DNA from 3 places in the Streptomyces sp. NBC_01352 genome. Region 3 is predicted to be linked to each of the others. Evidence: predicted binding sites of a transcription regulator. Region 3 holds the regulator's gene; each other region holds the start of a gene.
The links. The regulator HspR, encoded in region 3, represses chaperone genes until heat shock. The targets are predictions, from matches to a motif close to TTGAGNNNNNNNNNCTCAA.
Positions count from the first base shown of each region.

Region 1: the regulator HspR is predicted to act here: its motif matches at 6,014-6,032, upstream of dnaK (molecular chaperone DnaK).
Region 2: the regulator HspR is predicted to act here: its motif matches at 2,663-2,681, upstream of lon (endopeptidase La).

Region 1 covers NZ_CP108354.1:2,375,847-2,383,209, forward strand. Annotated here, with positions in the region: gene OG252_RS11195 (helix-turn-helix domain-containing protein) at 1-350, shown strand, start outside; gene OG252_RS11200 (hypothetical protein) at 332-757, opposite strand; gene OG252_RS11205 (helix-turn-helix domain-containing protein) at 996-1,859, shown strand; gene OG252_RS52330 (SAM-dependent methyltransferase) at 1,957-2,178, shown strand; partial or broken gene OG252_RS11215 (SAM-dependent methyltransferase) at 2,526-3,239, shown strand; gene narJ (nitrate reductase molybdenum cofactor assembly chaperone) at 3,427-3,909, shown strand; gene dnaK (molecular chaperone DnaK) at 3,983-5,887, opposite strand; gene OG252_RS11230 (glycerophosphodiester phosphodiesterase family protein) at 6,071-6,829, opposite strand; gene OG252_RS11235 (hypothetical protein) at 6,837-7,363, opposite strand, start outside.
Region 2 covers NZ_CP108354.1:3,924,967-3,932,329, forward strand. Annotated here, with positions in the region: gene OG252_RS18160 (lysozyme) at 1-150, shown strand, start outside; gene lon (endopeptidase La) at 226-2,640, opposite strand; gene OG252_RS18170 (GNAT family N-acetyltransferase) at 3,063-3,815, shown strand; gene OG252_RS18175 (rhomboid-like protein) at 3,906-4,763, opposite strand; gene OG252_RS18180 (spermidine synthase) at 4,978-5,655, shown strand; gene OG252_RS18185 (response regulator transcription factor) at 5,780-6,517, shown strand; gene OG252_RS18190 (HAMP domain-containing sensor histidine kinase) at 6,514-7,363, shown strand, end outside.
Region 3 covers NZ_CP108354.1:5,268,116-5,275,478, reverse strand. Annotated here, with positions in the region: gene OG252_RS24465 (MraY family glycosyltransferase) at 153-1,181, shown strand; gene dnaK (molecular chaperone DnaK) at 1,278-3,122, shown strand; gene grpE (nucleotide exchange factor GrpE) at 3,119-3,808, shown strand; gene dnaJ (molecular chaperone DnaJ) at 3,854-5,050, shown strand; gene OG252_RS24445 (heat shock protein transcriptional repressor HspR) at 5,056-5,508, shown strand; gene OG252_RS24440 (PA14 domain-containing protein) at 5,576-7,294, opposite strand; gene OG252_RS24435 (PA14 domain-containing protein) at 7,291-7,363, opposite strand, start outside.

The DNA of each region.
Region 1 (7,363 bases), 2.9 Mb from region 3:
TGGCTCCCCGCATCCGCAACCTCCGTGAGTGGCGCGGGCATCTGCTGGCGCAGATGGAGCGGCACATCGCCCTGTACCGCTCGGATCCGCTGCGGGAGCTGTACGAGGAGGTCGCCGCCTACCCTGTGCCGGAGGCGGCCGGCGACGGGCGGGACGGACAACCGGCCGAGCCCGTCCCCTACTTCGCGCTGCCGATGCAGATCGAGCACGAGGGCCGGACGCTGTCGTTCATCTCGTCCATCTCCACCTTCAACACACCCATGGACGTGACGGTCGCCGAGCTGGCCATCGAGACACTGCTCCCGGCCGACCCGGCGACGGTCAAGTACCTTCACTCACTGATGTCCTGACGGGCTTTCAGGGCCACGTGCTGCACCAGGGCGAAGCCGCCGACAGTGAGGGCCTGCAGCACGGTCCACACGGCGCCGGCCGTGGTCGGCGACAGCCACAGGCCAAGGGCGACGAAACTCAGCGCCGCCCAGGCCAGGTTGGCCTCGATCACGGCCCGGACCGGCAGCGCGGCCGGGCGGGCACGGGCGGCAAGGAGGCCGACGGCGACCGCGTACACCGTGAGGAAGACACCGAGTCCGAGCAGCAGCCCGGAGCCGGTCCCGAGGAAGCGCCCCAGCGGGCCGGACGCGGCGAGGTAGGCGAGGCCGTTCGCCCCGGTCACCGCCGCGTCCAGGGCGAGGAAGCGACGCAGCATGGTGTGCGGGTCCGAGGTCCGGGCGAGCGCGGCGATCTGGGTCGCGGACATGACGAATCACCCTCCGTCGAGGTCGGGTCGGGGCAGTGGGATGCCGGGTCCCGGACCGGAGTGCGCCGGCCCGGAACCCGTTGCCCTCACGATCCCGTCCGCCGACGCCATCGTCGATTACCCCGGAGGTAATCCCCACGGCGATGAAGGGTCTTGTCCCCGCCCGCTGGGACTGGTGTGACCGACAGCGGAACGTGGCACACTGCACGCAAGCTTCGACGCGTAGGGGAGGCGTGGCGTGAGTGAGCGGCGTCCTGCGCCCACCGTGGGTCAGGTGGTGCTCGGCAGACGCCTGCAGGAACTGCGGGAGGCGGCCGGCCTCAAGCGCGAGGAGGCCGCGCAGGTGCTGCGGGTGGCCCCGGCGACCGTACGGCGGATGGAAATGGCCGAGGTCGCGCTGAAGATACCGTATGTCCAGGTGTTGTTGGAGACGTACGGCGTCGGCGGCGACGAGACGGCCGCCTTCGTGGACCTGGCCGAGGAGGCCAACCAGCCGGGCTGGTGGCAGCGGTTCCACGATGTGCTGCCGGACTGGTTCAGCCTGTACGTGAGTCTGGAGGGCGCCGCCCGGATCATCCGTTCCTACGAACCGCACTTCGTGCCGGGGCTGTTGCAGACCGAGGCGTACGCCCGGGCCGTGATGGAGGCGGGGACGATCGGGCAGGCGGGACCGGAGACGATCGAGCGGCATGTGTCCCTGCGCATGGAGCGGCAGCGGCTGCTGGAGCGCCCGGACCCGCCCCACCTGTGGGTGATCATGGACGAGACGGTGCTGCGGCGGCCGGTGAGCATCCACGGCGAGGTCATGCGCGAGCAGTTGGACAGGCTCCTGGAGTTGGCCGAGCGCGACCGGGTGACGCTGCAGGTCGCGGAGTTCTCGCAGGGCCCGCATCCGGGGACGTACGCGCCGTTCTCGTTGTTCCGCTTCGGCGAGCAGGAGCTGCCCGACATGGTCTTCACCGAGTACCTCACCGGCGCTCTGTATCTCGACTCCCGCAAGGAGGTCGCGACGCACCTCGAGGTCCTGGACCACATGTCGGCGCGTGCCGCGTCGGCCGAGCGCACCAAGAAGCTGCTCCGGGAGCGCCGCGAGGACTTCTGAACCCTCTCGCTTGCCCCCGCCCCCCCTGCCTTCCTCCTGCCCTTCCCCCTGCACGTTTCCGCACCGCCCCGCCTTGATCCCGAGGAGACGACGCCGTATGACCGGATCCGACGCCGCGTCCGCTCGTATCGACACCAGCCGGCCGCATCCGGCCCGGGTGTACGACTGGTGGCTGGGCGGCAAGGACAACTACCCGGTGGTGGCCATGCACATGGGTACTAGGCAATGCGTTACCCGGCATGGGTGCGCATTCAGGGAAAAGGGTCAAGCGCAAGCTGAGAACATCAACGATGATCGCAAAGCGAAAGCACAACGATGATGCGTTCGCAACACGAACGATGATGATGCTGCGCATGGTGGCAACAGCGTGCACCACGCATGGGTGTGCGTGATAAGGAATGCGGTGCAGCAATAGCGTAATCGCAATGCACAATGCGAATAACGCTTAGCGGGAATACGTTCAATTCAAGCCCGGTGCTTTAGGAATTCTGACCCCCGTGCTTCCAGAAAAACAACCCACCCCCCATTCAATACGCGTGGCCGTGAATAGAAGCGAACAGCGTGAATGCACCTATTCAGCCGACGACGACGTGAATACATCAGCCGTCGTCGCAGGTCAGGTACCCCGGGGGGGTAGGGGTATCACCGAAAATCAAGATCAACCGGGACGAGGAGCTGGCCCGCAAGATCCTCGCCGTGGACGACACGGTGCTGCGCGGGGCGCGGGCCAACCGCCGGTTCATGCAGCGGGCGACCAGGGTGGTCGCCGAGGCGGGGATACGTCAGTTCCTGGACATCGGCACCGGCATTCCCACCGAGCCGAACCTGCACCAGGTGGCGCAGGGTGTGGCGCCGGAGTCGAGGGTCGTGTACGCGGACCACGACCCGATCGTGCTGCGGCACGCGGAGACCCTGCTGCACGGTTCGGCGGAGGGGTCGACCGACTACATCCACGCGGACGTGCGCGACCCCGACACGATCCTGCGCCTCGCGGCTCAGTCCCTGGACTTCGGGCAGCCCGTCGCCCTGTCGCTGGTGGCCCTGACGCACTACCTCGGTGACGCGGCCGACGGCGACGACGTGCACGGTCTGCTGAAGCGGTACGTCGAGTTCCTCGCCCCCGGCAGCTATCTGGTTTTGTCGCAGGTCACCCCCGATCTGAACCCGGAGGCGATCCAGAAGGCCGCCGAGCACTTCCGCCGCAGCGGCACCCCCTTCTTCCCCCGTTCGCTCGCCGAGTTCTCGCGCTTCTTCGACGGCCTGGAACTCCTCGGTCCCGGCGTGATCCCGGTCTCCGGGTGGCGGCCCGAGCCGGAGGACGTGGCGGTGCAGGCCGAGGGCATCGTGCCGGTGTACGCGGGTGTCGCCCGCAAGTCCTGACCCGGACGGCGGCCGCCGGCGGGTGCGGGACCCGTACGGGTGCCGTCAGCGGGTGCGTTCCCCTGTCCCGCCCTAGGTTCGAATGAGCCGCCGGCAAGCACGGGAGCAAGGGAGCGCAGGTGACCGACACCCGGAACGTCCACGGCCCGCGCCACCGGCGGACCGCCGGCGGGGCGGGGGATGTCTGATGCCCTCGGACACGGTGCTGTACCAGGCGGCGGCGCTCTGCCTGACCTACCCGGACGACGCTTTCCGCGCCCGGCTGCCGCTGCTGCGCGAAGCCGCCCCGCAGCTGCGGGAGTTCGCGGACCACGCGGCCGTCACGCCCGCGCGGGAACTGGCGGCGCACTACGTCCAGGTCTTCGACGGCGAGAGCCGGCACAGCCTGTACCTGAGTTGCTGGCGGGACGGCGACGTGCGGCGGCGGGGCAGGTCGCCGGCCGGCTTCAAGGACGCGTACCGGGCGCACGGCCTGGAGTTCACCGGCGAGGAGGTGCCCGACTACCTGCCCGCCGTGCTGGAGTTCGCGGCCCGCACCGGCGACACCTGCCTGCTCACCGAACACCGCGACGGCCTGGAGCGACTCCGCGCCCGGCTCACCGACTTCGGTACACCGTATGCATCCGTCCTGGATGCCGTATGCGCGACACTGCCGACTGCATACACCTGAGCGCGTCGACGACCACACACTGCCGACTGCATACACGGGAGCGCGCCGCCGACGACCCTGCTCTGCCGGGGAACTAGGCCGCCCCGCCCTTCTCGTCCCTCCCGTCCTGCCGACCGCCCTGGTCCCTGTCGTCGTCGACGATCTCCGCGTCCACCACTCCCTCCTCGTCCTGCGAGGAGGTGTCCCGGCCGCCGGTGCCCGTGTCCTCCGTGCCGGTCTGGCCGCCGGCGGCCTGGGCGTACATCGCCTGGCCCATCTTCTGGCTGACGGAGGCGAGTTTCTCGACGCCGGTGCGCAGGGCGTTCGTCTCGGCGTTCTGCTCCAGGAGCTGTTTCAGCTCGGCGACGGCGGACTCGACCTCGGACTTGGTGTCCGCGGGGACCTTGTCGCCGTTCTCGCGGACGAACTTCTCGGTCTGGTAGACGAGTTGTTCGGCCTGGTTGCGGGTCTCGGCGGCCTCGCGGCGTTTGCGGTCCTCCTCGGCGTACTGCTCGGCGTCCCGCATCATGCGGTCGATGTCGTCCTTGGGGAGGGCCGAGCCGCCGGTCACGGTCATCTTCTGTTCACGGCCGGTGGCGAGGTCCTTGGCAAAGACGTGCATGATGCCGTTGGCGTCGATGTCGAAGGCGACCTCGATCTGCGGGACGCCGCGCGGGGCGGGCGGCAGGCCGGTGAGGTCGAAGACGCCGAGCTTCTTGTTGTAGGCGGCGATCTCGCGTTCGCCCTGGTAGACCTGGATGCCGACCGAGGGCTGGTTGTCGGTGGCGGTGGTGAAGATCTCCGAACGGCGCGTGGGGATCGTCGTGTTGCGTTCGATGAGCTTGGTCATGATGCCGCCCTTGGTCTCGATGCCCAGGGACAGCGGGGTGACGTCGAGCAGGAGGACGTCCTTGACGTCGCCGCGGATGACGCCCGCCTGGAGGGCCGCGCCGACGGCCACGACCTCGTCGGGGTTGACGCCCTTGTGCGGGTCCTTGCCGGTGAGTTCCTTGACCAGGTCGGTGACGGCGGGCATGCGGGTGGAGCCGCCGACGAGGATGACGTGGTCGATCGCGGCGAGCTTGATGCCGGCGTCCTTGACCGCCTGGTGGAAGGGGGTCTTGCAGCGGTCGAGGAGGTCGGCGGTCAGCTCCTGGAACTGGGCGCGGGTCAGTTTCTCGTCGAGGTGCAGGGGGCCTTCGGCGGAGGCGGTGACGTAGGGGAGGTTGATCGTCGTCTCGGAGGACGAGGACAGTTCGATCTTGGCTTTCTCGGCGCCCTCGCGCAGCCGCTGCAGGGCCATCTTGTCGTTGCCGAGGTCGATGCCGTACTGGCCCTTGAACTTCTTCACCAGGTACTCGACGACCCGCTGGTCCCAGTCGTCGCCGCCGAGGTGGGTGTCGCCGTTGGTCGCCTTGACCTCGATGACGCCGTCGCCGATCTCCAGCAGCGACACGTCGAAGGTGCCGCCGCCGAGGTCGAAGACGAGGACGGTCTGTTCCTCGCCCCGGTCGAGGCCGTAGGCGAGAGCGGCGGCCGTGGGCTCGTTGATGATCCTGAGCACCTTCAGGCCCGCGATCTCCCCGGCCTCCTTGGTGGCCTGGCGCTGGGTGTCGTCGAAGTAGGCGGGGACGGTGATCACCGCGTCGGTGACGTCCTCCCCCAGGTAGGACTCCGCGTCGCGCTTCAGCTTCTGCAGCACCCGCGCGGACAGCTCCTGGGCCCGGTAGCGGTTGCCGTCGACGGCGCCCTGCTCGGGAAAGCGCCAGTTCGCGTCGCCCATGTGGCGCTTCATGGAGCGCGCGGTGCGCTCGACGTTCGTGACGGCCTGCCGTTTGGCGACCTCGCCGACGAGCACTTCGCCGTTCTTGGCGAAGGCCACGACCGACGGTGTGGTCCTGGCCCCCTCCGCATTCGCGACGACCGTGGGTTCGCCGCCCTCCAGGACGGCCACCACCGAGTTCGTGGTGCCCAGATCGATTCCGACCGCACGTCCCATCGCTGTCCCCTTCCGCCAGGGCCTTCCGCCAGGGAGCCTTCCCGCAGCCTTCCCGCAGCCTTCCCGCAGCCTTCCCGCAGCCTTCCCGCAGCCTTCCCGCAGCCTTCCCGCACTCCAGCAGAAAACTTGAGTGCGTTCTTGTCAATGGGTGGGGCTTGTCAGCTCGTCATCGGAGGGCTCCTGTCAAACGTACGGGTACCCCAGGGCGCGCTCGTCCTGCCTGCCGCCCCGGAGGGCGACCGCCCGCCGGGGCCGGTCGGTGATCAGGACGTCCACGCGCGGGTCCGCGAGAAAGGCGCGCATCGGGGCGTCCTCGTTGACCGTCCAGACCATGGTGTGCAGGCCGTGCCGGGCCGCTTCGCGCAGGACGTTCGCGCGTGCCAGCGCCTGGTGCACGGCGACCCCGGTCGCGCCGCAGGCGCGGACCCGACGCATGGGCAGCAGCTCGCTCAGCCGGGTCCGTGCCAGCCGGGCCGGGGCGATCTGGGTGCGGTCGCGGCCCAGGGACAGGGCCGTGCGCACGGCGGGGAACGCGCGCCTGATGGCGGCGACGGAGGCGTCCTCCAGGGTCGTGGCGACGAAGCCGTCCGTGCCGAGCAGGGCGATCGCCCGGTCGATCAGTTCGCGCTCGTGGCCCGTGTCCTTCAGGTCCAGGTGCCCGACGAGCTTCCCGGCGATCAGGGACATGACCTCCTCGACGACCGGTACGGCGTATCCGGCGCGGTCGCTGAGCTCGGCGTGCGTGATCCGTGACAGGAGCGGTCCCAAGTGCGCGACCCGGGGGTCGTGGTAGACGACGAAGACGCCGTCGGCCGTACGCCGGATGTCGAACTCGGCGTACTCGGCGCCGGAGGCGAGCGCGTCCTCGTACGCCGCCCAGGTGGCGGCGGCGGCGCGTTCGGATCCTCCCCGGTGGGCCGACACGGCGGGTCGTCGCGGCACGGTCAGGTCACCTCCCGAGGGACACGGTCGAGTCGCACCGGCACATGGTGGCGTCAGCTCCCGGCCGCGGACCGGGGCGGCGGCACCGGCGCGGGCGGGCGGCCGTCGGGCGGTGACAGGAGCCGGCCGGAGCGTCGGCTGTCCCGCCTGAGCAGGACGTGAGCCGCTCGTTCAGGACGTCGAGGAGCGGTCTGTCGCCGAGGCTGATGCGTGCGCGCTCGAAGCAGGTGTCCGCGAGCCGGGCGGCGAGGGCGGCGGGCTCGGAGTCGGCCGCGAATTGGCAGTCGAGGACCAGGGTCACGTCGCCGCGGGGGGTGGCGGCGAACGCGATGTCGACGGATGCGAGGTCCAGGCCGTGGCCGCCGTGCGGCAGGTGGAGGTCGTCCGGGGTGGCGCGGTGGGCCAGGACCGGTACGGGGAGCACGTTCTCGCTGGTTCTCAGGTGCGGTTCGAAGCGGCCGTAGTCGTAGCGGTCGACGAGGGCGCCCGGCCGGGAGCCGTCCGGGCGCATTCGGCCGACCAGGCTGAACAGCG
Region 2 (7,363 bases), 1.3 Mb from region 3:
ATCGCCCGGTACGCCTCGACGGTGGGGACGCTCCCGGCTGGATGGTCCTACTACACCGCTTGGCAGTACACCTCGTCGGGACCGACCGTCGGCGACCACAACAAGTTCAACGGGGCGCTCGACCGGGTCGTCGCCCTCGCCAACGGCTGATCCACAAAGGCATACAAGGCGAAGGCCCGGGCCTCCCTCACGAAGCCCAGGCCTTCCCTCATCCGGCAGCGCCCGTCACGCCGCCACCGGAACCTCCGGCGCGGCCCCGTTCGTCGCCGGGGACAGCGCCAGCTCCAGGACCTGGCGGACGTCCGTGACGGCATGGACATCGAGCTTGTCCAGGACCTCGGCCGGGACGTCGTCCAGGTCGGGCTCGTTGCGCTTCGGGATGACGACGGTGGTCACCCCTGCCCGGTGCGCGGCCAGCAGCTTCTGCTTCACGCCGCCGATCGGGAGGACCCGGCCGGTCAGCGAGACCTCGCCGGTCATCGCCACGTCCGTGCGGACCAGACGGCCCGACAGCAGCGACGCCAGTGCCGTCGTCATCGTGACGCCCGCGCTCGGGCCGTCCTTCGGGACCGCGCCCGCCGGGAAGTGGATGTGCACGCCCCGGTCCTTCAGGTCGGCCACGGGGAGTTCCAGCTCCGCCCCGTGCGAGCGGAGGAAGCTGAGCGCGATCTGCGCCGACTCCTTCATGACGTCGCCCAGTTGGCCCGTCAGGGTCAGGCCCGCCGCGCCCGTCTCCGGGTCGGCCAGCGACGCCTCGACGAACAGGACGTCACCGCCGGCTCCCGTGACCGCGAGGCCCGTCGCCACGCCCGGCACGGCTGTGCGGCGCTCCGCCGGGTCCTGTGCGGACTCGGGCACGTGGTGCGGCCGTCCGATCAGGCCGCGCAGGTCCTCGTCCCGGACGGTGAACGGCAGCTTCCGCTCGCCCAGTTCGTGCTGGGCCGCGACCTTGCGCAGCAGCCGTGCGATGGACCGCTCCAGGTTGCGGACGCCCGCCTCGCGCGTGTACTCGCCGGCGAGCTTGCGCAGCGCGCTCTCGTCGAGGGTGACCTCGGGCTTCTCCAGACCCGCCCGCTCCAGTTGGCGCGGCAGCAGGTGGTCACGCGCGATGACGATCTTCTCGTCCTCGGTGTAGCCGTCGAGGCGGACCAGCTCCATACGGTCGAGCAGCGCCTCCGGGATGGCCTCCAGCACGTTGGCCGTGGCCAGGAAGACGACGTCCGACAGGTCCAGCTCCACCTCCAGGTAGTGGTCCCGGAAGGTGTGGTTCTGCGCCGGGTCCAGGACCTCCAGGAGGGCGGCCGCCGGGTCGCCCCGGAAGTCGGACCCCACCTTGTCGATCTCGTCGAGGAGCACCACCGGGTTCATGGACCCGGCCTCCTTGATGGCGCGGACGATCCGGCCGGGCAGCGCGCCGACGTACGTACGCCGGTGACCGCGGATCTCGGCCTCGTCGCGGACACCGCCGAGGGCGACCCGGACGAACTTCCGCCCCATGGCGTGCGCGACGGACTCACCGAGCGAGGTCTTGCCGACACCGGGCGGGCCGACGAGCGCCAGCACGGCACCTCCACGCCGCCCGCCGATGACACCCAGCCCGCGGTCGGTACGACGCTTGCGCACCGCCAGGTACTCGGTGATCCGCTCCTTCACGTCCTCCAGGCCTGCGTGCTCGGCGTCCAGGATCTCCTTGGCGCCCTGGATGTCGTACTGGTCCTCGGTCCGCTCGTTCCACGGCAGTTCGAGGACGGTGTCGAGCCAGGTGCGGATCCACGAGCCCTCGGGCGACTGGTCGCTGGACCGCTCCAGCTTGTCGACCTCCTTGAGGGCGGCCTCGCGGACCTTCTCGGGCAGGTCGGCGGCCTCGACGCGGGCACGGTAGTCGTCGGACTCCTCGCCCTCCGACTCACCGTTGAGTTCGCGCAGTTCCTTGCGTACGGCCTCCAGCTGGCGGCGGAGCAGGAACTCGCGCTGCTGCTTGTCGACGCCCTCCTGGACGTCCTTGGCGATGGTCTCGGCGACGTCCTGTTCGGCGAGGTGGTCGCGCAGTTGCTGGGTGGCGAGCTTGAGCCGGGCGACCGGGTCGGCGGTCTCCAGGAGCTCCACCTTCTGGTCGGTGGTCAGGAAGGGCGAGTAGCCGGAGTTGTCGGCAAGGGCGGACACGTCGTCGATGGCCTGGACCCGGTCGACCACCTGCCAGGCGCCGCGCTTGCGCAGCCAGGCCGTGGCAAGGGCCTTGTACTCCTTGACCAGTTCGGTGACCTGGCCGGGCAGCGGCTCGGGCACGCTCTCGTCGACACGGGTGCCCTCGACCCAGAGGGCGGCACCCGGGCCCGTGGTCCCCGCACCGATCTTCACCCTGCTCCGGCCGCGGATCAGCGCGCCCGGGTCACCGTCGGCCAGCCGGCCGACCTGCTCGATCGTGCCGAGCACGCCGGTGCTCGCGTAGGTCCCGTCCATGCGTGGCACCAGCAGAACCCTGGGCTTGCCGGGTTCCGAGCGCGCGGCGGCCTGGGCGGCCTCCACCGCGGCGCGCACATCGGCGTCATTGAGGTCCAGCGGAACCACCATCCCGGGCAGCACGACCTCGTCGTCGAGCGGCAGCACAGGCAGGGTGAGCGGTGTGGACGTCGAAGCCATGATCTCCCCTTCGGCAGTCAAGTTGAGCTATGCCGACTCAATGCACGGGAGCCTCTGGATGTTCCCCGGGTTGCGTTCGCTGTGAGCGATCACGCTCCGAGTGCCCTCTGACCAGGCATGTCACTCCCACACCCTCGGTCGTCCCTGCGGGCCGTACGTCCGACAACGCTCAACCTCTGCTGGACCTTCCCGGCACTCGGTGGCCGACCCGGCGTCCTGCCGCGTCGCCGCGAAGGCCGGGTTCGCCCTGGAGGGCACCTGCGCGCGCGTGCGGGGCGACGAGTGAGGAGCGCTCCACGCGCGCGTGCAGACCCAAGGCCGGTCGGGGAAAACCGGTTGCCCCCGCCCGCCCCTCCCCCGACCGTCATCCGGTGACAGAGACAGCCACCACCGCCCCCCTTCTCGCCGCCTACGACGACCAGATGCGCGGTGCTCCCCCGAATCCGCCCGCGGGAGTGGCGTACGAACACGACGGGCCGCTGCTGCGGATCGTCGGGCAGTTCCGCGGGTTCGTCAGCGGGCCGCGCGACCTCGGCGTGGCGGGCGACGGGCTGGATGAACTGATCGCGCGGCAGCGGGACTTCTTCGCGGCGCGCGGTGAGGCGGTGGAGTGGAAGACCCGGGCCCACGACGTCCCGGCCGACCTCACCGAACGGCTGCGGGCGGCCGGGTTCGTGCCCGAGGAGCGGGAGACCGTACTGGTCGGACGCGCCGCCGAGATGGCCGTACGACAGCCGGTCCTGCCGGACGGTGTCGCGCTGCGCCGGGTGACGGCGGACGCGGACATGCGGCGGATCGCGGACATGGAGTCGGCCGTGTGGGACGACGACTGGAGCTGGCTCGCCGAGGACCTGATCGGCCGGGTGGCCGCCGCGCCGGACGAGATCGCCGTGTACGTCGCCGAGGCGGGCGGGGAGGTCGTCTGTGCCGCCTGGCTGGTCTTCCGCGCGGGCACGGGGTTCGCGAGCCTGTGGGGCGGCTCCACGCTCGCCGAGTGGCGCGGCAGGGGCATCTACCGGGCCCTGGTGGCCGAGCGGGCCCGGCTCGCCGCCGCCCGGAGCGTCACGTACCTGCACGTCGACGCCTCCGACGACAGCGCGCCCATCCTGCGCCGCCTGGGCTTCCACGCGGTCACCACGACCACGCCGTACGTCTGGACGCCACCGGCCGGCTGACCGGCCCGCCCAGGCCGACACAGCGCCGCAAGCCCGACGCCATGACCCCGTACCAGCGCTCGCACGGGAGTTGGCCGCGGCTCGGCGGCCCTAGGCGACCCCGGGCAAGCGGTTCGTAGCGAGCCGTGCCCGGTACCAGCGCCGCACCACCGGCCAGGTCCCGATGCCGATCGCGAACGCCGTCAGGTGCCCCCAGTCGGTCATCGGGTCCGTGAACGCCAGCAGACTCTGCATCAGCATCGCGCCGAACACCGCCAGCAGCGGCCAGCGCAGCCACGGGGTGAGGAGTCCGGCCAGGGCGCCCACCCCGGCGGCGACGCCGAAGCTGACGCCGTAGTCGAGGCGGTGCAGCGAGCTGTCGGGCAGGTGGCCGACCAGGACCGCGAGCCCTACGGGGACTTCGGTCGCGAGGGTGGCGAGGACGTGCCCGAGCAGGAAGACCCCGGCCGTGCGCAGCCCGCCGATCCGGCGCTCCAGTGCGGTGAGGACGAGCAGGAAACCGATCGCGAACGGCGAGAGGATCCCGCCCGCGATCCACAACGCGCTGGTCAGCAGCACCGGTACGGGCGTCTGCACCAGGTGCGCCACATCGGTGCTGGAGGCCTGGTGGAGGTCGTGCACGACGGCCGGGTCGGCGTACTCGGTGACGAGTGAGGTGACGGCGAGGACGACGCCGTAGCCGAAGGTGAACGGTGTCCCGGTGGGGGTGGGGAGCAGGCGCCAGGGGCGGGGGCGAACTTGGGGAGGCTCGACGGTGAGGGGCGCAACCGGCGGTCCGACCGGCATGGTCGCCGACGCCTCTCGCTGGCGCGGCATCCCGTCCAACAGCCCTGAGACATCCCGCATGCAGGCGTCGTAGCGCGGCGGGGGCACGTCCTGAGGGACGGGCGAATCGCTCGGCCCGGGCGCCGGCGAACCCGCCGTACCGTCCGTCTCAGTCCGTTCCACGGTGAGGCGCTCCTTCCGTTTCACCCAGCCTCCGTGGCCCGTACAGCCGCTGTCTGTGACGGGCGCCACCAGAGTGCCGATTCACAGTCACTTCTCAAGGACGTGCGGCCACTTCGCGCCCGGCCATGGCGAAGCCCCCGTGGCCGAGGACCCACGGTCGCCGTCCGAGGCGATTCCACCGGACCGTCCTTCTCCCACCTGCAAGAATGGGCCGATGTCCACCTCGTACGACATTCCCCAGATCCTGGACCGGCGCGAGGGCCCGCACGGCGAGGTCGTGCTGCGACGGCACGGCGAGTTGCTGCAGATCATCGCCAACGGCTGCTTCCTGATGGACACCTCCGACGGCCGCTCGGAGCGGCGGCTCGTGGACGCGGCACTGGACGCGCTCGGGGGTCGCGGTCGGCCGAGCGTGCTCATCGGCGGTCTCGGCGTCGGGTTCTCGCTCGCACACGCCGCGGCCGATCCCCGTTGGGGCCGGATCACCGTGGTCGAGCGAGAGCGCGCCATCATCGACTGGCACCGCGCCGGGCCGCTGTCCGCGCTGTCGGCGCGGGCCCTCGCCGATCCGCGCACCGACATTGTGGAAACCGATCTTGTCGCTTTCGTCAATGAGACATGCGACACGTTCGACGCGCTGTGCCTGGACATCGACAACGGCCCCGGCTGGACGGTCACCGAGGGCAACGGCGGGCTGTACTCCGAGGCCGGACTGGCAAGCTGCGCAAGGGTGTTGAGGCCAGGAGGGGTACTCGCCGTGTGGTCCGCCCAGCCCTCTCCGGAATTTGAAGGATCCCTACGGAATGCCGGGTTCCAACGGGTGCGTACCGAAGAGATCCCGGTTGCCCGGGGCGTTCCGGACGTCGTGCACCTTGCCGTCCGACCTGGATAGCAAAGCCACGGTGACTCCCCGTACTCTGCTTCCCTGACGCCGATCATTCAAGCGTCAAGCGCAGTCATGCGCAGACAAGGGATCACCCCACTGGTTCCGGAATTGCACACCTCAGGGGCGGGCGATGGAGCAGACACACACCTCCCACAACGGCACGGCGACGACCCCGGGCGCACAGCGACGGGTGCTTGTCGTCGAAGACGATCCGACGATCGTGGACGCCATCGCGACCCGCCTGCGCGCCGAGGGATTCCTCGTGCAAACGGCGGGCGACGGTCCGTCCGCGGTGGACACCGCCGAGGCCTGGCAGCCCGATCTGCTGATCCTCGACATCATGCTGCCCGGCTTCGACGGTCTGGAGGTCTGCCGGCGCGTGCAGGCATCCCGGCCGGTGCCGGTGATGATGCTCACCGCGCGGGACGACGAGACCGACATGCTGGTCGGGCTCGGCGTCGGCGCCGACGACTACATGACCAAGCCCTTCTCCATGCGGGAGCTGGCCGCGCGCGTGCACGTCCTGCTGCGCCGGGTGGAGCGGGCCGCGATCGCGGCGTCGACCCCGCGCAGCGGCATCCTGCGGCTCGGCGAGCTGGAGATCGACCACGCGCAGCGCCGGGTGCGGGTGCGCTCCGAGGACGTCCACCTGACGCCCACGGAGTTCGACCTCCTGGTGTGCCTGGCGAACACCCCGCGCGCGGTGCTCTCCCGTGAGCAGCTGCTGGCCGAGGTGTGGGACTGGGCGGACGCCTCCGGCACCCGCACGGTCGACAGCCACATCAAGGCGCTGCGGCGGAAGATCGGCGCCGAGCGGATCCGCACGGTGCACGGCGTGGGCTACGCCCTGGAGACGCCGACGCCATGAGCGACGGGCCGGCCGCACCAAGACGCCCCGGGGAGCCCTGGGGCGGCGTACGCCCGTTCTCGATCAAGACCAAGCTGGGCGCTCTGGTCGTCATCTCGGTGCTGATCACCACGGGTCTGCTGATGATCGCGGTGCAGACCAAGACGGAGCTGCGCTTCATCACGGTCTTCTCGATGATCGCCACACTGTTGATCACGCAGTTCGTGGCGCACTCGCTCACCTCCCCGCTGGACGAGATGAACGCGGTGGCCCGCTCGATCTCGCACGGCGACTACAGCCGTCGGGTGCGGGAGAACCGCCGGGACGAGCTGGGCGACCTGGCCCAGACGATCAACCGCATGGCGGACGACCTGGAGGCCCAGGAGAGGCAGCGCAAGGAGCTCGTGGCGAATGTCTCGCACGAGCTGCGTACGCCCATCGCGGGCCTGCGTGCCGTCCTGGAGAACATCGTCGACGGCGTCACGCAGGCCGACCCGGAGACGATGCGGACGGCCCTGAAGCAGACGGAGCGGCTGGGTCGTCTCGTGGAGACGCTCCTCGACCTGTCCAGGCTGGACAACGGGGTCGTACCGCTGCGCAAGCGGCGGTTCGAGGTGTGGCCGTACCTGTCGGGGGTGCTGAAGGAGGCCAACATGGTCGCCTCCGCGCGCGCGGGCATCGCCTCCGGATCGGGCAGCCACACGCGGACGGACGTCCATCTGCACCTCGACGTGTCCCCGCCGGAGCTGACCGCGCACGCGGACCCGGAGCGGATCCACCAGGTCGTGGCGAATCTCATCGACAACGCGGTCAAGCACAGTCCGCCGCATGGCCGGGTCACGGTCAAGGCGCGGCGCGGGGGCGGTT
Region 3 (7,363 bases):
CTCTGAGAGTACCCGCAATCCTGTGCCGCACTGTAGTCAGCCGGTCGGTGATCTGTGCTACTGAGGCAGACCTCAGTAACGCGCCCCGGCGGCGCGCCGAGCCGATCCCGTCATTCATACCAAATCATGACATTCGGCTTAGCTTTGGATCCGTGCTCTACGGGATCGCAGCCGCCACCACCGCCCTTCTCCTCTCCGCCGTCCTCACCGCGCTGATGCGGGTCCCGGCCCTGCGCCTCGGCGTCCTCGACCGGCGCCGACAGCGCCCGCTCCCGCTGCTCGGCGGGGTGGCCGTCGTGCTCGTCACCTGCCTGGTCACGGCCGCCGGGGAGTGGACCGGGTTCGCGCCCCTCCTGGACGGCATCGGCACGCTGCTCGCCGCCGGGGTCGCGGTCGCCGTGCTGGGGCTGGTCGCCGACGTGCGGCGGGTCAAGGCGCGGTTCCTGGTGGGCGGTACGGCCGTCGCGGCGGTCTGTGTGGTGCCGTACGCGGAGACCGGCGTGCCGGGCGGGCTGCTGGCGGCCGGCTGGATCGTCTTCGTCGCCGTCGGCTTCCGGGCGCTCGACCACGCGGACGCGCTGGCGGGCACCGTCGGGGTGGTGACCGCCTTCGGGGTGGGCGTGTTGGCGGCGGCCGAGGTGATGGACGGGCTGGCCGCGCTGCTGAGCGTGCTGGCCGCCGCGCTGACCGGGTTCCTGATGCACAACTGGCCTCCCGCGCGCGTGGGGCTCGGTTCCTGCGGATCCCTGTTCACCGGGTTCGTGCTCGCGGCGGCTGCTCTGAGCACCCGGACGGGGCACGAACCGGCGGCGGGTGCGGGGGTGTTGTTCGCGCTGACGGTCCTCGCGGCCGCGGACGTCGTCCTCGTCCTGCTCTCGCGCAGGCTGGCCGGACGGCCCCTGTTGCGCCGCGGCCCCGACCATCTCGCGCACCGGCTGCGGCGGCTCGGGCTCACCTCTCAGGGGGCGGCGGTTCTGCTCGGTGTCGGGGCCTTCTGCGGGGTACTCGTCGCGGTCCTCGCGCAACTGGGGTGGCTCGCGCAGTCGGGGGTGTACTGGGTCGGGGCGGGCGCCCTGATCGTCGTAATCGCACTCTTGCGGGTCAGGGTTTACGGGCCTCGAAGCCCCCGGCGGATTGAATCACCGCAGGTCAGAGCCCAGTTGCGTGTAAGGAACGGATAAGAGTTGAGTCCGGGCGACTCAGGTCTGTTGACCAGGGCTGGGACGTCATGCACACTTGAGTCCGTTCCACTCAAGTCATTGCTGGAGGAATCAACCATGGCACGTGCGGTCGGCATCGACCTGGGCACGACTAACTCCGTCGTCAGCGTTCTGGAGGGCGGCGAGCCCACCGTGATCACCAACGCCGAGGGCGCCAGGACCACGCCGTCCGTCGTCGCCTTCGCCAAGAACGGTGAGGTGCTCGTCGGCGAGGTGGCCAAGCGCCAGGCGGTCACGAACGTGGACCGGACCATCCGCTCGGTGAAGCGCCACATGGGCACCGACTGGAAGATCGAGCTGGACGGGAAGCCCTTCAACCCGCAGCAGATCTCCGCGTTCATCCTGCAGAAGCTGAAGCGGGACGCCGAGTCCTACCTGGGCGAGAAGGTGACCGACGCGGTCATCACCGTCCCGGCGTACTTCAACGACTCCGAGCGCCAGGCGACGAAGGAGGCCGGCGAGATCGCCGGTCTGAACGTCCTGCGGATCGTCAACGAGCCCACCGCGGCGGCGCTCGCGTACGGCCTCGACAAGGACGACCAGACGATCCTCGTCTTCGACCTCGGTGGCGGCACCTTCGACGTGTCCCTCCTGGAGATCGGCGACGGCGTCGTCGAGGTGAAGGCCACCAACGGCGACAACCACCTCGGTGGTGACGACTGGGACCAGCGGGTCGTCGACTACCTGGTCAAGCAGTTCGCGTCCGGCCACGGTGTGGACCTCGGCAAGGACAAGATGGCCCTCCAGCGCCTCCGCGAGGCCGCCGAGAAGGCCAAGATCGAGCTGTCCTCGTCCACCGAGACCTCGATCAACCTGCCCTACATCACGGCGTCCGCCGAGGGCCCGCTGCACCTGGACGAGAAGCTCACCCGGGCTCAGTTCCAGCAGCTGACGGCCGACCTGCTGGAGCGCTGCAAGACGCCGTTCCACAACGTCATCAAGGACGCCGGCATCAACCTCTCCGAGATCGACCACGTCGTTCTCGTCGGTGGCTCCACCCGCATGCCCGCCGTCGCCGAGCTCGTCAAGGAGCTGACCGGTGGCAACGAGGCCAACAAGGGCGTCAACCCGGACGAGGTCGTCGCCATCGGCGCCGCCCTGCAGGCCGGTGTCCTCAAGGGTGAGGTCAAGGACGTCCTGCTCCTCGACGTGACCCCGCTGTCCCTGGGTATCGAGACCAAGGGCGGCATCATGACCAAGCTGATCGAGCGGAACACGACGATCCCGACCAAGCGGTCCGAGATCTTCACCACCGCCGAGGACAACCAGCCCTCGGTCCAGATCCAGGTCTACCAGGGCGAGCGCGAGATCGCGGCGTACAACAAGAAGCTCGGGATGTTCGAGCTCACCGGTCTGCCGCCGGCCCCGCGCGGTGTCCCGCAGATCGAGGTCGCCTTCGACATCGACGCCAACGGCATCATGCACGTGACCGCGAAGGACCTCGGCACGGGCAAGGAGCAGAAGATGACCGTCACCGGCGGCTCCTCGCTGCCGAAGGACGAGGTCGACCGGATGCGCCAGGAGGCCGAGAAGTACGCGGAGGAGGACCACGCCCGCCGCGAGGCCGCCGAGACCCGCAACCAGGGCGAGCAGCTCGTCTACCAGACGGAGAAGTTCCTCAAGGACAACGAGGACAAGGTCCCCGGCGACATCAAGACCGAGGTCGAGGCGTCGGTCGAGGAGCTCAAGGCCGCGCTCAAGGGCGAGGACACCGCTGAGATCCGTACGGCCACCGAGAAGGTCGCGGCCGTGTCGCAGAAGCTCGGCCAGGCGATGTACGCCGACGCGCAGGGCGCGCAGGCCACCGGTGGCGCGTCCGCCGGTGACGAGGCGCCCAAGGCCGACGACGACGTCGTGGACGCCGAGATCGTGGACGACGAGCGCAAGGACGGTGCCGCGTGACGGAGGAGACCCCGGGCTTCGACGAGAAGCCTGACGTCCCCTCCGGCGCCACCCCCGACGACGCCGAGCCGCAGGCCGCCTCCCCCTCCGGGGAGGGGGCGGCCCCGGCCGGGGACGCATCAGCACAGTCGGCAGGCCTGACGGCACAGCTGGACCAGGTACGCACGGCGCTCGGCGAGCGCACGGCGGACCTCCAGCGGCTCCAGGCCGAGTACCAGAACTACCGCCGCCGGGTCGATCGGGACCGGGTCACGGTCAAGGAGATCGCCGTGGCGAACCTCCTGTCCGAGCTCCTGCCCGTCCTCGACGACATCGGCCGCGCGCGGGAACACGGCGAACTCGTCGGCGGATTCAAGTCCGTCGCGGAGTCGCTGGAGACCGTCGCGGCGAAGATGGGTCTGCAGCAGTTCGGCAAGGAGGGCGAGCCCTTCGACCCGACGATCCACGAGGCCCTGATGCACTCGTACGCGCCGGACGTCACCGAGACGACCTGCGTGGCGATTCTGCAGCCCGGGTACCGGTTCGGCGAGCGCACCATCCGCCCCGCGCGGGTGGCCGTGGCCGAGCCGCAGCCCGGCGCGCAGACCGTCAAGGCCGACGAGGCGGAGACGTCCACCGGTGCCTCTGGTGCCTCTGGTGCCTCCGCCGCCGACGACAAGGAGAGCGGTGGCCCGGACGAGGGCTGAGCGTGAACCGAACGCTGTACCGCTGAGAGAGGAGGGACGTCGAGGATGAGCACCAAGGACTTCATCGAGAAGGACTACTACAAGGTCCTCGGCGTCCCCAAGGACGCCACCGAGGCCGAGATCAAGAAGGCGTACCGGAAGCTCGCCCGCGAGTTCCACCCGGACGCCAACAAGGGCAACGCCAAGGCCGAGGACCGCTTCAAGGAGATCTCCGAGGCGAACGACATCCTCGGCGACCCCAAGAAGCGCAAGGAGTACGACGAGGCCCGCGCCCTCTTCGGCAACGGCGGCTTCCGCCCGGGGCCGGGCGCGGGCGGCGGCTCCTTCAACTTCGACCTGGGTGACCTCTTCGGAGGCGGCGCCCAGGGCGGCGGCGCAGGCGGAGGCCAAGGCGCCGGCGGCTTCGGCGGCGGCCTCGGTGACGTCTTCGGGGGCCTGTTCAACCGCGGCGGCGCGGGCACGGGCACGCGGACGCAGCCCCGGCGCGGCCAGGACATCGAGTCCGAGGTCACCCTCAGCTTCACCGAGGCGATCGAGGGCGCGACGGTCCCGCTGCGGATGTCCTCGCAGCAGCCCTGCAAGGCCTGTTCGGGCACCGGCGACAAGAACGGCACACCGCGCGTGTGCCCGACCTGCGTCGGCACCGGGCAGGTCGCCCGGGGCACCGGCGGGGGCTTCTCCCTCACCGACCCGTGCCCCGACTGCAAGGGCCGCGGCCTGATCGCCGAGCACCCCTGCCTCGACTGCAAGGGCAGCGGCCGGGCCAAGTCGTCCCGCACCATGCAGGTCCGCATCCCGGCCGGCGTCACCGACGGGCAGCGGATCCGGCTGCGCGGCAAGGGCGCACCGGGCGAGCGCGGCGGCCCGGCGGGCGATCTGTACGTCACCGTGCATGTCGACGCCCACCCGGTCTTCGGCCGCAAGGGCGACAACCTCACGGTGACGGTCCCGGTGACGTTCGCGGAGGCGGCGCTGGGCGGCGAGGTCAGGGTCCCGACCCTCGGCGGCCCTTCCGTCACCCTGAAGCTGCCCCCGGGCACGCCCAACGGCCGCACCATGCGCGCCCGCGGGAAGGGCGCGGTCCGCAAGGACGGAACCCGCGGAGATCTGTTGGTCACCGTCGAGGTGAGTGTTCCGAAGGACCTGACGGGGAATGCTCGTGAAGCGCTCGAGGCGTATCGCGAGGCAACCGCGGGTGAGGACCCGCGGGCGGAGCTGTTCCAGGCCGCGAAGGGAGCATGATCGAGATGGACGGTCGTCGACGCAATCCGTATGAGCTGACCGAGGAAACCCCGGTCTACGTCATCTCGGTGGCGGCCCAGCTCTCCGGTCTGCACCCGCAGACCCTGCGCCAGTACGACCGCCTCGGCCTGGTCTCCCCGGACCGCACCGCGGGCCGGGGCCGTCGCTACTCGGCCCGCGACATCGAACTGCTGCGCACCGTCCAGCAGTTGTCGCAGGACGAGGGCATCAACCTGGCCGGCATCAAGCGGATCATCGAACTGGAGAACCAGGTCGCCGCCCTCCAGTCCCGCGTGGCGGAACTGCAGTCGGCCCTGGACGGCGCGGCGGCCGCGATGCAGCAGCGCGAGGCCGCGGTCCACGCGTCGTACCGACGGGACCTGGTCCCGTACCAGGAGGTCCAGCAGACGAGTGCGCTGGTGGTGTGGCGGCCGAAGGGACGGCAGGCGTCGGACTGACAGCTGACGTAACTCGTGGAAGAGGGCCGGGTTTTCCCGGCCCTCTTCGCGTTTTCCCGGCGAGGACTTACGGCGTGGTGACCGCCCAGTCGCCCGCGGGCAGGGTCTCGGTGCCGTCGGCCTTCACACCGGTCAGCCAGTAGTACGAGATGGTCCCGCGCTCGGCCCCGGTGTCGAAGTACTCGATGGAACCGGCACCGAGATCGGCGATCTTCTCGTATGCCCCGGTGGCCGGGTTCCAGCGGTGGACGCGGTAGCCGCCGACGGCCTCGGGGGAGTCCTCACCGAGCCCGTACCACGTCAGACGGTTCCCCTCGTCGCCTTCCGCCCCGGTCGCCTCCAGGGTCAGCGGTGAGCCTTCGGGCGTCGCCACGCTCGGCGTCGTGTCGAGCTCGGTGACGGTCACGACCTGGGCCTCGCCGGTCCACTGGAAGGACGAGTTCCCGGCATCGTCGATGGCGTCGACGATGAAGCAGGTCTCCTCGCCGTCCGGGAGGAGGGCGTAGTCGTACGAGGTGGTGTCGGCCGACAGGTAGTAGCCCGGGTAGAGCGAGCAGACCCTCTCCTCCTCGTCGCCGAGGAGCTCGCCCCGGCGGACCACGTACCTCTCCAGGTCGGCGGTCGGGTTCGCGTCCCAGCGCAGCGCGAAGCCGTACTCGGTCGCGGTGACGCTCAGCCCGGTGACGGCGGACGGCGCGGTGAGGTCCACGCGACTGTCGCTGACGGCGGCGGACCGCGCGGACTCGTTGCCGGCCGCGTCGAGGGCGGTCACCCGGTAGTAGTAGGTGCTGCCCTCGACGGCCGAGGCGTCGACGTAGGACACCTGACTCGTCGTACTGCCGACCCTGCTGTACGTACCCTCCGCACTCGCCGCCCGGTACACCCGGTACGACGCCGCCCCCGAGACCGATCCCCAGCTGACCCGCAGCCCCTCCGACTCGGAGTCGGTGGTCAGTCCGGTGGGGGCGGCGGGTGCGGTGCGGTCGACGGTGGTCACGGCCTGGTCGGCGGTGCCCGTCGACTCGTTGCCTGCCTTGTCGTAGGCGCGGACCTCGTAGGAGTAGATCGCGCCGGTGACCGGAAGACCGGCGTCGGTGTACGAGGTCGAGGTGGTCGTCGCGAGCGGAGTACTGCCGTAGGAGGCCCCCTTCAGGCGCCGGTAGACGCGGTACCCGGCGAGGTCCATCTCCTTGTTCTTCGCCCAGGTGAGCTTCGCCTTGCCGGTGGCCTGGTCGTACGTGACCGAAGTGCCCGTCGGCGTCAGTGGCTTGACCGTGTCGACGGTCGCCGAGGTGCGGGGCGTGTAGCCGAACTTGACGTTGGCGGTGCCGGTCCAGTTGACGAAGTCGATGCGGAGGGTGTGTCTGCCGGAGGGGATCGTGATGTTGACGGTCTTCTTGACCGTCGTCGACACGTTCTTCCAGAGGTCGACCTTGCGGACGTTGTCGAGGTAGACGCGGATGCCGTCCTGCGCCTGGGCGGCGAAGGAGAACGGGCCGCCGGAGCCGAAGTCGCGTGTCACGGTCCAGCGGACGCCGAAGTTGTTCGACGGGAGGCCGGACGTCGGGGCGCCCGTGCCCCAGTTCTGGTCGACGGCGTTGTCGCAGTCCGTCTTCTTCGGCGTGCCGGAGAAGGTGGTGTTCGCGAAGAACTGCCGCTTGAAGACCGGCGAGGCGCAGGTCGTGGCGGCCGATGCCGGGGCGGCGAGGGCCGTGAGCAGGCCGCTCGCCGTCGCCAGGACGACGGCCGGCGCCGTGGCCCGCAGGGCGAGGTTTCTCATGCTCATGCTCCGCTCGGTGGGACCACGACGGGGGCGAGGCCGGAGAAGGCCTCCGAGCCGTTGGCGGCGACGGCC